One region of the Stenotrophomonas sp. GL_111 genome, then DNA from elsewhere that is predicted to be linked to it. Evidence: riboswitches for the same ligand, from Rfam matches in the RefSeq annotation. Region 1 holds a riboswitch; the other holds the start of a gene.

What was found. A riboswitch is a leader RNA that binds a small molecule or an ion and turns the genes downstream of it on or off. The one in region 1 is predicted to bind cobalamin.
Region 2: linked by a shared signal. The riboswitch ahead of btuB (TonB-dependent vitamin B12 receptor) and the one ahead of metE (5-methyltetrahydropteroyltriglutamate--homocysteine S-methyltransferase) in region 1 are both predicted to bind cobalamin.

What each region holds. Positions count from the first base shown of each region.
Region 1 is NZ_CM174421.1:274,000-280,851, reverse strand. Features, by position in the region: gene AC3IPM_RS01205 (NAD(P)/FAD-dependent oxidoreductase) at 1-767, opposite strand, end outside; gene AC3IPM_RS01200 (acyl-CoA desaturase) at 769-1,728, opposite strand; gene AC3IPM_RS01195 (anti-sigma factor) at 1,878-2,663, opposite strand; gene AC3IPM_RS01190 (sigma-70 family RNA polymerase sigma factor) at 2,660-3,229, opposite strand; gene AC3IPM_RS01185 (hypothetical protein) at 3,300-4,073, opposite strand; gene AC3IPM_RS01180 (HigA family addiction module antitoxin) at 4,353-4,649, shown strand; cobalamin riboswitch at 4,696-4,930, shown strand; gene metE (5-methyltetrahydropteroyltriglutamate--homocysteine S-methyltransferase) at 5,145-6,852, shown strand, end outside.
Region 2 is NZ_CM174421.1:568,568-575,419, reverse strand. Features, by position in the region: gene bioD (dethiobiotin synthase) at 1-393, opposite strand, end outside; gene AC3IPM_RS02575 (GAF domain-containing protein) at 512-994, shown strand; gene AC3IPM_RS02570 (TfoX/Sxy family protein) at 991-1,365, shown strand; gene AC3IPM_RS02565 (histidine phosphatase family protein) at 1,412-1,990, opposite strand; cobalamin riboswitch at 2,161-2,387, shown strand; gene btuB (TonB-dependent vitamin B12 receptor) at 2,509-4,350, shown strand; gene gph (phosphoglycolate phosphatase) at 4,607-5,257, opposite strand; gene AC3IPM_RS02550 (class I SAM-dependent methyltransferase) at 5,321-6,118, opposite strand; gene AC3IPM_RS02545 (LysR family transcriptional regulator) at 6,170-6,852, opposite strand, start outside.

The DNA of each region.
Region 1 (6,852 bases):
AGCACCAGCTGGTCGAAGCCTTCCAGCCCCGCCGCGCTGTGCACACGCACGCCCTGCGCAAGCCGCTCCACGCCAAACACCGGGCACTCCAGCCGTTCGCGCACCTGCCAGCGCGCGCGTAGCGCCTTCACGTACTGCGCCGAACCTCCACGCACCACCCGCCACGGCGAACGCCCGGTGAGCTGCAGCATGTGGTGGTTGGCCATGAACTGCACCAGGTAGCGCGCCGGGAACGCAGCCAGGCTGGCGGTCGGCGAGGACCACAGCGCCGAGGCCATCGGCAGCAGGTGTTCTTCGATGAAGGCGCGCCCGTAGCGGCCATCGTTGAGGTAGTCGCCGAGCGAAGGCCCTTCGTCGTCGCCCTGCAGCAGCGCCGGCGCTTCCCGATAGAACCGGCGAAGATCGCGGAGCATGCCCCAGAAGCGCGGCGAGACCAGGTTGCGACGCTGGCAGAACAGGGTATCCAGCGAGGTCGCGTTGTACTCCAGCCCGCTACGCGCGCTGTGCACCGAGAAGCTCATGGTGGTGGGTTGGGAGGCCACGCCGAGTTCGTCGAACAACCCGGTCAGCAGCGGGTAATGAGCGGGATTGAAGACGATGAAGCCGGTATCCACCGCCAGCGCGCGGCCATCGATGTGCAGGTCGTGCGTGTGGGTGTGCCCACCGAAGTAGTCGTTGGCTTCGAACAGGGTGACTTCGTGCTGTTGGCTGAGCCACCAGGCACTGGCCAGACCGGCGATACCCGAACCGACGATCGCGATACGCATGTCAGTGCTCCGCCTTGGCCAGTACCCAGGCCGGTACCGGCTTGAGTTCGCGTACCAGGCCCAGTGCCGCCATCAGGCGCAGGCCGTACCAGGTGATGTCCACTTCCCACCAGTAGAAACCCTGGCGTGCGGTGCCCGGGAAGAAATGGTGGTTGTTGTGCCAGCCTTCGCCGAAGGTCAGCAGCGCCAGCCACAGGTTGTTGCGGCTGTCGTCACCGGTCGCGAAGCGACGACGGCCGAAGCGGTGCGCCAGCGAATTGATGGTGACCGTGGCATGGAACAGCACCACGGTGGAGATGAAGAAGCCCCACACCAGCATCTGCCCACCGCTGGTACCCAGCCCGGGCGCCACGTGCTGCAGCAAGACCCCCAACCCGAACAGCGCGGCCGCCAGTGCGATCGGCACCAGGGTGTCGAAACGGTCCAGCCAGCGCAGCTCGGGGAATTTCGCCAGGTCGGGAATCCGCGCCCAGTCGGTACGGAAGCCCTCGACGGTGAGGAACCAGCCCATGTGGCTCCACCAGAAGCCGTGCACGCGCGGGGAATGCGGATCGGCCGGGGTATCGGTGTGGCGGTGATGGTTGCGGTGATGCGCCGCCCACCACAATGGCCCGCGCTGCACGCTGGCCGCGCCGATCAGGGCGAACACGAACTGCACCGTGCGCGAGGTCTGGAACGTGCGGTGCGAGAAGTAGCGGTGGTAGAAGGCGGTGATCGCGAACATGCGCACCGCGTACAACGCCACCGCCACGGCCACCGCGACCCAGGACACCCCCACCCAGATCACCGCCACGCAGGCCAGGTGCATCGCCGCGAACGGGATCGCGCGTACCCAGTCCACGCGCTGCGGTGCGGCCTCGACCGGGGCGCTGCTGGCATCGGTATCGAACCAGCGGCGCACGGTGGCCCAGCCCGCCTGGAGGCGGGACCGGGAGACGGCCGGGGTGGTGCGGGACGGCATGTCGCGGATCTCCTGATGCGTTCAGCAGGAGATACGGGACAAGCGGCGCGGCGGATGCACGGATCCGGAGTTATTTTGTGCAGGCCACGTGAGCCGGGTGGCGACGGCGGCCCGCGCGGGTGTCAGCGACACCCACGCAGGCCCAAGGATTACAGGTTGGCGATATCGCCCTTGGCGATGATCGGCCCGGTCGGGACGCCCTGCGGCGCACCGCCCGACGGTTCCAGCGTGATCGCCAGCATCGAGCCGTTCACCAGTGCATCCCGCAGCGCATCGGGCACGGCCACGGTGTGAGCACGGTCGATCGAGACCAGGCCCAGCGAGCGCGGGGTACCACCTGCCGGAATCAGCCACAGCTCCGGCGCGCGCCCGGCGGCATCGGCCGCAGCCGGCACCGGCACCATCAGCACCTTGCCGTGGGCCTTGTCGACCGAGGCCAGCCAACCCGGGCTGCCATCGTCGTGCAGCAGCGGGGTGACCGGCTTGGTCGCCTGCTCGGGTTCGCTCGGGGTCGGCGGGGCGGTCGGCGTCACCACCACCGGCGTGGGGACCGGTGCGCTGGGCGCCAGCTCGCGACGGCTGAACACCGCCACCAGGGCCAGTGCGGCCGCCAGGGCGGTCATGCCCTGCCAGAAGCCGGTGCGTTGCCAGACCCGCGGTGGTGCCGTGGCCACCGACGGCCAGCCGAGCGCGGTGCGGATGCGCGGCCACAGATGCGCCGGCACCTCCTCGCTGCCAAGCGACTCCAGCAGCGGCGCCAGCCGGTTTTCCCACTGATGCACCAGCCGCGCGAAGCCCGGATCGCTGGCCACGCGCCGTTCGGCCTCGGCGCGTTGGCCGGCATCGAGTACGCCCAGCACGTATTCACCGGCCAGGATGTCGGCGCTCGGCGGTTGCCCGTCGTCGTGCAGATCGTGGAGATCGCGTGTGTTCATCGTTCCAGGCACACCCGTAGTTGGCCCAGCCCACGGCGGATCCAGCTCTTGACCGAACCCAGCGGCGAGCCGATCCGGCGCGCCAGTTCTTCATAGCTGGCGCCATCGAGGAAGGCCAGCCGGATCAGCGAGCGCCGACGCGGCTCCAGTGTCTCCAGGCACAGCTCCAGACGCTCGTGGTCGGACGCCTGCTCGGCGGCCTGCGCCGGTTGCGGGGCGAAATCCGGGATTTCCTCGGCCACCGACAGGTCGTCCAGCGGACGCGGCGGGGCCGCACGCAGACGGTCGATTGCGCGGTTGCGCGCCATCATCGACAACCAGGTCATGGCCGCCGCCTTGGCGCGGTCGAACTGCGCCGCCTTGTGCCAGACCGAGGTGAAGACATCCTGCAGCACCTCTTCGGCATCGCCGCGGTCGCGCAGCACATGCAGGCAGATCGCAAACAGGCGCCCGGAGGACAACTGGTAGACCGTCTCAAAAGCCTGGCGGTCGCCTGTGGCGACGCGCAGCAGCAGTTCGTCGAGGCGCTGTGCAGCACCGGTGTCGGCAGCGTCCAGCTCAGGCATCGCAAGCTCAATGTCGGCAAAGGGCGTACCGGCATCCTCCTTGCTCGCGGCGCTGGCTGCAAGAGGGCATTCAGGAGGCGCATGTCTTCACCAGCGGCTGGGCGCGTGCGGCGGCCAGCTCCGCAGCGGTGCTGGGCACCGGACCGGCGGGGAATTCCACCCGCACCTGCGGGAAGCGACCCTGCGCATCACGGATGTTGCCGGTGCCGCTGAACTGCAGCAGGCGCGGGCTGTTGGCCGCATACACCAGGGTCACTGCCGGCACCGCGAAACCGAACCAGGCGTCGAGCTTCATCTGCAGTTTTTCGGCCGGCTGGCCTTGCCATTGCACGGTGCCGACGCGCTGCAGGCGCAGCGGTACCAGCCGATGCCGGCTCGGCAGCAGGAACTGGAAGGCCACGCTGCGACCGGCCTGCAAGGTGTCCCAATGACCGAGCACGGCGGCGTCGAAACCGGCGTCGACCACCGCCTCGGCCGGAACCGCGATGGCGCGGCTGACCCGGTCGGCGTGCGCGTCTTCACGCACGTACACGCTGCGGGCACCGGCGGTGACCTGCACACCTTCCTGGTAGCCGGTGCGCGCATCCTCAAAGGCGAAATCAGGCGTCTGCGCGCTGCCCTGCGGGGTCATCCACTTGCGCGCGAAGGCGCGGCCATCGGCGCAGCGGTACAGCACCAGCCGCGATTGGGTCGCGGCGGGGCCCTGCAGCCAGTGGCTCTCGCGGTACAGCAGCGCGCCGCCGCTGGCCGCATAGGCGCGCCCCTCCTGACGCTGCACGTTCTGGGCGGCGGCAGGCAGGCACGGCAGGGCAAGCATCGCTATCGGCAGCAGCAGGGTTCGCATGGGGTCGGCACCACGGTGGGCTTGCAGAGAGATACGCAGCAGACGCCGTTATGGATGCAGGGGCCGGAGCGGTTGAGCAGACTGGGCGCCGCAGCGCGGTAGTCGCGTTGAACCCGCGCCGGATACTACCGCTTTACGTTACTAACGCGCTACGATACTATTCGTTCTACTGGATCCGCCATGTCCATCCGCGCGTTCCGTTGCACTGCGACTTGGCGCTTGGACCGCCACAGGCCCGACCGACGTCGAGATCTGCGATTACCACTGAGGAACATCACCATGCGTTCCATCCCCTATCCCCATCCGGGCGAGATCCTGCAGGAAGAATTCCTCATCCCGTTCGGGCTCAGCCAGTACAAGCTGGCCCAGCGCATCGGCGTACCGCAGACCCGCATCAGCGAGATCATCGCCGGGCGCCGCAGCATCAGTGCCGATACCGCGCTGCGCCTGGCGCGCTTCTTCGGTACCGCCGACATCTTCTGGCTGAACCTGCAGATGGCGCACGACGCAGCCCAGGCCCGCGACGCGCTGGCCGACGTGCTGGCCGGTATCGAGCCCTATCACCACGCCGCCTGAGCACCACCGGCGTCATCACCCCGCTTGACCATCCCCGCGCCAAGACCTATCGTGTGCTCGCCGAAGGTATCCATCTCTTCATGCAGATGAAGGGATGGGTTTAAACGGGAATCCGGTGAAGGCGCCTTGTGCGCCCATTCCGGAGCTGCCCCGCAGCGGTGAATGGAAACGAATCCTGCCAACAGCACTGGGCCTTACCGCCTGGGAAGCGGCAGGTAGTAGGTAGGCGCGTTGCGCCTGGGTCCATCAGCCCGAATACCGGCCCCGGCCGGGGGACACGACCGTCCCCTGATTCGACCTGGAACGTCCGCGGGGAGGTTGCCGGGGCCTGCCGCCATGCCGTCAGCGTGGCGCTGCCCCCGTGCGTCCGCTCCACGACATCCGGTTCGCCCGCGGGGGCGAAGGTCGCTGGCGGGGCGGGCGCGGCAGCAATGCCGTGGACGGCGCGCGGTTCCTTCGTTCCTCAATGCCGCTTATGCAATGAGGACACGTTCCATGACCACTGTTACCAACCTGGGTTTTCCCCGCATCGGCGCCAAGCGCGAACTGAAGCGGGCACTTGAGCAGTACTGGGCCGGCGAGAGCAACGCCGACGCCCTGCAGGACACCGCGCGTTCGCTGCGTACCCGCCACTGGCAGCTGCAGCGCGAAGCGGGCGTGGATGTGCCGCCGAGCAACGACTTCAGCTTCTACGACCAGGTGCTGGATACCGCGTTCCTGTTCGATGCGATCCCGGCCCGCTACCGCGCGCTGGCCGATGCCGAGCCGCTGGCCGGCTACTTCGCCATGGCCCGTGGCCTGCAGCGCGATGGCATCGACCTGCATGCGCTGGAAATGACCAAGTGGTTCGACACCAACTACCACTACCTGGTGCCCGAACTGAAGGCCGGCCAAGGCTTCGCGCTGCGTGGTGACAAGCCGCTGGCCGAATACCGTGAAGCCAAGGCGCTGGGCATCCAGACCCGTCCGGTACTACTGGGCCCGGTCAGCTTCCTGCTGCTGTCCAAGACCACCGATGGCAGCCATGCGCTGGACCTGCTGGACGCGCTGCTGCCGGTGTATGTGCAGCTGCTGTCGGCCTTGCGCGATGCCGGTGCGGACTGGGTGCAGCTCGATGAGCCGGTGCTGGTGCAGGACCTGGACGACGCCACCCGCGCCGCATTCGAGCGCGCCTATGCCGTACTGGGTGAGGCCGCACGCCCCAAGCTGCTGGTCGCTACCTACTTTGGTGCACTCGACGACAACCTGGCACTGGCCGCCGCGCTGCCGGTGGATGGCCTGCACGTGGACCTGGTGCGTGCACCGGAACAGCTGGACGCGGTGATCAAGGCACTGCCGGCCGGGCGCGTGCTGTCGGCCGGCCTGGTCAACGGCCGCAACATCTGGCGTACCCACCTGGACAACGCGCTGGTGCTGGCCCGCTATGCGCATGGCCACCTGGGCCCGGACAAGCTGTGGCTGGCACCGTCGTGTTCGTTGCTGCACAGCCCGGTCGATCTGGGCCTGGAAACCAAGCTGGACGATGAGCTGCGCGGCTGGCTGGCGTTCTCGCGGCAGAAGCTGCAGGAACTGCGCCTGCTGGCCGATGCGCTGGACGGCAAGCCGCACGCCGAGGCCGGGTTGGCCGAATCGCGCCAGCGCATCGAATCGCGCCGGCAGTCGCCACGCGTGCACAAGCCCGAGGTGGCCGCACGCCTGGCCGCGTTGACCCCGGCCGATGCGCAGCGCCACAGCCGCTACCCGCAGCGCCACCTGGCCCAGGCCGCCGCGCTGAAGCTGCCGCGCTTCCCCACCACCACCATCGGCTCGTTCCCGCAGACGCTGGAAGTGCGCGAGGCGCGGGCGCGCAACAAGTCCGGCAAGCTCTCCGATGCCGACTACGATGCCTTCCTGGCCACCCAGACCGAACACTGCGTACGCGTGCAGGAACAGATCGGGCTGGACGTGCTGGTGCACGGTGAGTTCGAACGCAACGACATGGTCGAGTACTTCGGCGAGCAGCTCGATGGCTTCGCCTTCACCAAGAACGGCTGGGTGCAGAGCTACGGCTCGCGCTGCGTGAAACCGCCGGTGATCTTCGGCGATGTCACCCGCCCGCAGCCGATGACGGTGCGCTGGTCGCAGTACGCACAATCACTGACCGAGCGCCCGATGAAGGGCATGCTGACCGGCCCGGTAACGGTGCTGCAGTGGTCGTTCGTGC
Region 2 (6,852 bases), 290 kb from region 1:
CCAGCCGCCCACGCCCTCCACCACCACGGTATCGGCCTGCGCGCGCAGGCGCGCGAACGCCGCTTCAATCGGGGCCAGCGACAGCGTCACCCCGGCCTCGGCCGCGGCGATCTCCGGGGCCAGCGGCAACGGCAGCGCATAGGGGTTGAGGTCGGCATAGGCCGGCGGCGGCGCACTGGCCGCCAGCAGGGCGGTGGCATCCTCGTTGCGCAGGCCCTCGGCGGTCTGCTCGCAGCCACTGGCGACCGGCTTCATGCCCACGGCACGCCGGCCACGCTGGCGCAGCGCATGTAGCAGCACGCAGCTGGCGAAGGTCTTGCCGATGCCGGTATCGGTACCGGTGACATACAGCGCGGCAGGCAGCAGAGCGGTGGAAGAGAGCGAAGGCGACATGTGGGCCCCAGGGTCGGAAACGCGCCATTATCCGCCCAGCCGGGCGTGGCTGCGGGCCGTTGCGGGCGCCCACCCGCCGGCCGGCGCAGGCAACGCCCGTGCTTGCTAGACTGCGGGCATGTTCGATACTTCCACGCTCACCGGCAGCAAGCCGGAACAGTACGGCCAACTGTTGGCCCAGGCCCGCGCGCTGGTCCACGGCGAACGCGACCGCATCGCCAATGCCGCCAACCTGTCGGCGCTGGTCTACCACGCGCTGCCGCACCTGAATTGGGTGGGCTTCTACTTCTTCGACGGCACCGAGCTGGTGGTTGGCCCGTTCCAGGGGCTGCCGGCCTGTGTGCGCATTCCGCTGCACAAGGGCGTGTGTGGCGCTGCGGCGTCGCAGCGGGTCACCCAGCGCATCGAGGACGTGGAGGCCTTCCCCGGGCACATCGCCTGCGATGCGGCCTCGCGTTCGGAACTGGTGGTGCCGCTGGTCCACGGCGATACGCTGATTGGCGTGTTCGACCTGGACAGCCCGTCGCTGGCCCGCTTCGACGCCGAAGACCAGGCCGGTCTGGAAGCCATCGCCGCGGTGTTCGTCGAGGCGCTGGGATGAGCACCAAACTGCGCAACATCGGCCCCAAGAGTGCGGCCTGGTTGCGCCAGGTGGGCCTGCGCACGGCCGAGGACCTCATCGCAGCCGGTGCCGTGGGTGCGTTCGTCAAAGTGCGCCGCGCCGGTTTCAAGCCCAGCCTCAATCTGCTGTATTCGCTGGAAGGCGCGCTGCAGGACTGCCATTGGCAGGAACTGCCGGAAGCACGCCGGCTGGAACTGGTGGCCGAGTACGACGCGATCATCGCCGACAAGCCGCTGAAGAAAGCCCCGCCCGCCTCCGGCCCGGTCTACGACCGCACCGCCGAGCGCCGCGATGACGACAACGATGGCGACGCGCCGCCGTTCGAGGTCGAGGAAGCGCGCGAGGATTGATCCGACGGCAGCGCCACGCCCTGCGTGGCGGCCTTTCGCGCCGTACTCAGGCCTGCTCCAACTCCAGCAGTTCACCCCACAGACGATCGCCCTCGCGCTCCACGCGCAACTGCAGCCGCGTGCCGTGGTCGATACGCAGTGCCCAGCACATCGCCAGCGGCAGGCCGCAGACCTGCGACAACACCATCCGCAGCGGGCCGCCGTGGCTGATCACCAGGGTCGGTACGGGTTCGGGATCCTCCAGCAGGCGATGCAGCGCGCGCGCGATCCGGCGTTCGAAGTGGCCCCAGCTTTCGCCATGCGGCGGCGGATTGGCATGCGGGTCAAGATGGAACGCGGACAGCTGATCCATCGGCAAGGCCTGCAAGGGCTGCCCATCCCAGTCGCCGAAGTCCAGCTCTTCCCACTCCGCGTCGACCTCCACCTCCAGCCCGCGCGGCACCGCCAACCCCTGCGCGCACTGCAACGCACGCTGCCGCGGCGAACTCAACACACGCTGCCAGTCCAACATCGCATAGCGCTCGCACAGCACCTCGACACAGGCGGCCTCCAACGGCGGATCGGTCAGGCCATCCAGGTGCCCGTCGCGTCCCGTGCTGGGATGACGGATCAGGTCCAGGATCATGCGTCTACCGCCGATCGTGCCCACGCTGACAACGGCGGGTGTTTCCGGGCGAGCCGGCAAGGGTGCTGCAACCGCAGTGGGTTCATCAGGATCACATCGTAAAGCGAGGCGCATTCTAACCGCTCGGCCCGGCGCGCTCCCCCCCAGCGCGGCCACGCGTGCTTTGCTCTACACTGCGCGCACTTCCAGGTGACCTGCGGCATTGCCGGCAGGTTGAAACGGGAAGCCGGTGACACAGCGCGGCCCTGCCCGCTGCCACTCCGGCGCTGCCCCCGCAACGGTAAGCGTGGAAACACCCGGCAATACGCCACTGTGCTGCGGCATGGGAAGGCGCCGGGTGGGAGGCTCTTGGCCACCACACGCAAGCCCGGAGACCGGCCTGGAAGACGACTGGTTGCGATGCGGCGGGCATGGCGGCGGCAAGCGGCGCCGTGCGCCCGCCCACCGTCGAATGCCTCCGTGGATGCTGCCATACCCACCCCCTGCCGCGCGGGCGTGCGCGGTGCATGGAGTCATTGATGAAGCTGCAGATCCAAGTTCTTTCCCTGGCCGTGCTGTCGGCGCTGCCCCTGTTGGCCGCCGCACAGGACGATGCCACTGCGCTGGACCAGGTGCTGGTCACCGCCACGCGCACCCCCATCGCCCTGCAGGACAGCATCTCCCCGGCACAGGTGATCGACCGCGCCGAGATCGAGCGCAGCCAGTCCGCCTCGCTGCAGGATCTGCTGCGCGGTCGCGCCGGCATCAATCTCAACAACAGCGGCGGCCTGGGCAAGCAGAGCTCGCTGTTCCTGCGCGGCACCAACTCGGCCCACACCCTGGTGCTGGTCGATGGCGTGCGCATCAACACCGGCGACCTCGGCCTGGCCATGATCCAGGACCTGCCGCTGGCGCAGATCGAGCGCGTGGAAATCGTGCGCGGCCCGCAGTCCAGTCTGTACGGTGCCGACGCGATCGGTGGCGTGATCCAGATCTTCACCCGCCGCAACGCCGGGCAGTTCGCGCCGCACCTGCAACTGGGCGCCGGCAGCAACGGCCTGCGCGAAGCCAGCGGCGGCTTTGGTGGCAGCGGTGAGCGTGGCTGGTTCGGCACCGATATCGCCTACCAGCACACTGACGGCATCAATGCCTGCCGTGGTTCGGTCTCCCCGTTCGCCGGCTGCGGTGCCAACGAGCCCGACCGCGACGGCTACCGCAACCTGTCGATGAGCCTGCGCGGTGGCTACAGCCTCACCGATACCCTCAGCGTGGAAGGCACCGCCCTGCGCGCCGAAGGCGAGAACCACTACGACGGCTACTACAATTACTCCGAGACCCTGCAGCAGGTGCTCGGCGGCAAGCTGCGCTACACCCCCAGCGAGCGCTTCAACCTGACCGTCAACGTCGGCCGCGCCGACAACGAGTCCGACAACTACAACGGCAGCACCTGGCTGGGCGCCGCACAGACCCACCGCAACAACGCCTCCGTGCAGACCGACATCGGCCTGGCCGAAGGCCAGCTGCTCAGCGCCGGCGTGGATTGGAGCCAGGACAACCTGGACGGCAGCAGCGCCGGCTACCTCGTCGACAGCCGCGACAACACCGGCGTGTTCGTCCAGTACCAGGGCCGCTTCGGCGCGCACCACCTGCAGGCCAGCGTGCGCAACGACGACAACGAACAGTTCGGCAACCACACCACCGGCAGCCTCGGCTGGGGCCTGCAGCTGGCCCATGGTTTCCGCCTCAACGCCAGCTACGGCACCGCCTTCAAGGCGCCCACCTTCAGCGACCTGTACGACCCCTGGAGCGGCGTGCCCGGCCTGGACCCGGAGACGTCCAAGAGCGCCAACCTCGGCATCGCCCAGCAGGGCGACAGCTGGCGCTGGGGCCTGGACGTGTACGAAACCCGCATCGATGACCTGATCACCTACGACGCCACCACCTTCATGATGTCGCAGGTGGAAAAGGCCCGCATCCGCGGCGCCGAACTCACCGGCACCATGGCACTGGCCGGCTTCGACATCAGTGCCCAGCTCAGCCACACCGACCCGCGCAACCGCACCAACGGCAGCGCCCAGTTCGACAACTGGCTGGCCCGCCGCGCGCAGAACACCGCCCGCCTGGACATCGACCGCCGCTTCGGCGACTTCCGCGCCGGCGTCACCGCCAACGGTGCCGGCAAGCGCTACGACGACGCTGCCAACCGCGTCCAACTGGCCGGCTACGGCACCCTCGACCTGCGCCTGGAATACGCCATCAGCCGCGACTGGTCCGTGCTGGGCCGGGTCAGCAACGTGTTCGACCGCAACTACGAAACCGTGGCCTGGTACAACCAGCCCGGCCGCGAGTATCGCCTGAGCGTGCGTTACCAGCCGAAGTGAGTGCGCGGGACGGCGGCCATGCCGCCGTCCCCTGATCCCGCATCAACCAGATGCCATCTGGTATGCAGTGGATATGCTTGCCTGACCGCACATGCAGGACTATCGGGTGCGAGCGGGGTGTGGCCCATGCCAGGACCGTGAGCGCCATGGATGGCGCGACCGAGCCCCCATGGAGGGGTTCACGGCGTGTCCTGGCATGGGCCACACCCCGCTCGAACCGCACATGGCAATGACGCCGCTGAACGCCTGCAAGCGTTCAGAGCGCCAACAGCTCGCGCAGATCATCCATCACCGCAACCGCCTCGACGGCCGCCAGATCCAGCCCACGCGGATACCCATAGCGCACCAGCGCCACCGGCATCCCTGCGTCCAACGCCGCGCGGTAATCGGTGATCGAATCTCCGACCATCAACGCCTGCCCCAGCGCCACATCGAAGGCCGCCGCGATATGCCGCAATGGCGCGCCGCTCGGTTTGCGCTCGGCCAGCGAATCCCCGCCCAGCACCAGCGCGAACACACCCGCAATCCCGAAGTGCTCCAGCAACGGCGCCACCAGCGCCGACGGCTTGTTCGTACAGATCGCCAACGTCACATCGCGTGCGCGCAAAGCCTGCAGCGCCTCCACTACGCCCTCGAACAAGCGCGGACTGCGCAGCAGACAGCCCTCGTAGTGGCGCATGAAACCGGGCATCACCGCATCCAGATCCGCATCGCTGCCGGCTGCCGTGAACGCCTGCTCCACCAACCGCCGCACCCCATCGCCGATCCACGTCAGCACCGTCGCCTCCGGCACGCGCAGCAACTGCCAGTCCTCCAGCGTGCGGTTCAGTGCCTCGGCGATATCGGCCGCGCTGTCCACCAGCGTGCCATCCAGATCGAACACCACCAACGGATACGGGTACGACAAGGCGCAACTCACTTCAACAACCGGGGGAACCCGCATTGTACCCACCCGCCTCCAGCACCCCGCTCACCCCTGCTTGATCGCCCGCGTCGCCAGGAAGGTGGGAACAAAACGATCGATCACGAAGCGCGGTTGCGGCTGCCAGTCCTCCAGAAAACGATCGAGCACAAAGCCCGCCGCCAGCTGCCCGGCAATCAGATCGGACAGACTGTGCCCGAACGTCAACGCCTCACCCCGTGCCAGCTTCGCCGCGCGTGCATCCGCGTCCAGATCGGTCAGGTCCGAATAGGGGATCGTGAACACCGGCCGGATCAGTCCCTGTGCATCCAGCGCGGCGTCCCGCGCGCCCACGAACAGCACCGGGTTGTAGAAACTCGCCATCAACCGTCCGCCCACGCGCAGCACGCGCTGGCATTCGGCCCACACCGGCCGCACGTCCGGAACGTAGTGGTTGGAGATCGGATGGAACGCCACATCGAAACTTCCATCGGCGAACGCCGCCAGGTCGCGCATGTCGCCCTGCACCGTGTGCAGCGTCAAACCGTCGCGCGCGGCCACCGCCCGGTCCTGCGCCAACTGCCCGTCGGACAGATCGAACACCGTCACCTGCGCACCGGCCGCCGCCAGGATCGGCGCCTGCTGGCCACCGGCCGAGGCCAGGCACAGGATGCGCAGGCCACGCACATCGCCCAGCCAATCGGCCGGCAATGCGGTCGGGGTCAGGTGCACCTGCCAGTCGCCCTGGCGCGCTGCGGCCACCTGCGCCGCGCTGACCGGACGCGACCACTCGCGCACGTCGGCGGCCTGGCGGTCCCACGCGGCGCGGTTGTGGGTGATCAGATCGGTCTCGGTGGTCGTGTCCATGCAGGCTCCTTCTGGCAAGCGCGCATTATCGCCCTCCGCGCTGAACCCCACTCAGATCCGCGCCAGGAATGCCGGGCTGCTGAAGCGCTCCACCAGGAAATCCAGGAAGCTGCGCATGATCGCCGGCAGCTGCCGGCGTGACGCGTACACCGCGTGGATGCCCAGGCCCTCCACCTCGTAATCGGGCAGCACTTCGATCAGTTCACCGGCGCGCAGCAGTGGTGCGATCTGGTAGGTCGGCAGCATCGCGATACCCGCCCCGGCACGCACCGCCTCCAGCAGCAAAGACGCTTCGTTGGCGCTGATGTTGCCGCCCACCGCCACCGCGATCGAGCGGCCTGCGCGCTGCAGCTGCCACACACTCTTGCCCACGTAGTGGTGGGTCAGGCAGTTGTGCGCGGCCAGTTCGTCGGCGCTGCCCGGCATGCCGCGCTCCGCCAGGTACGACGGTGCCGCACACAGCACCGAGCGGCACGGTGCCAGCCAACGCGCGATCAACGCCGGATCGATCGCACGCGAAATGCGCACCGCCACATCCACGCGCTCCTCCACCAGGTTCACCACCCGATCCACCAGCAGCAGCTCCACCCGCGTCAGCGGATGCCGCTTGACGAAATCGGCCACGGCCGCCGCCAGGTGCATCTGCCCGAACGACACACTCGCCGTCACCCGGATCAAGCCGTGCGGTTCGGGATTTTCGGTGGCCAGCTCGCCCTGCAGCTCGTCGCCGATCG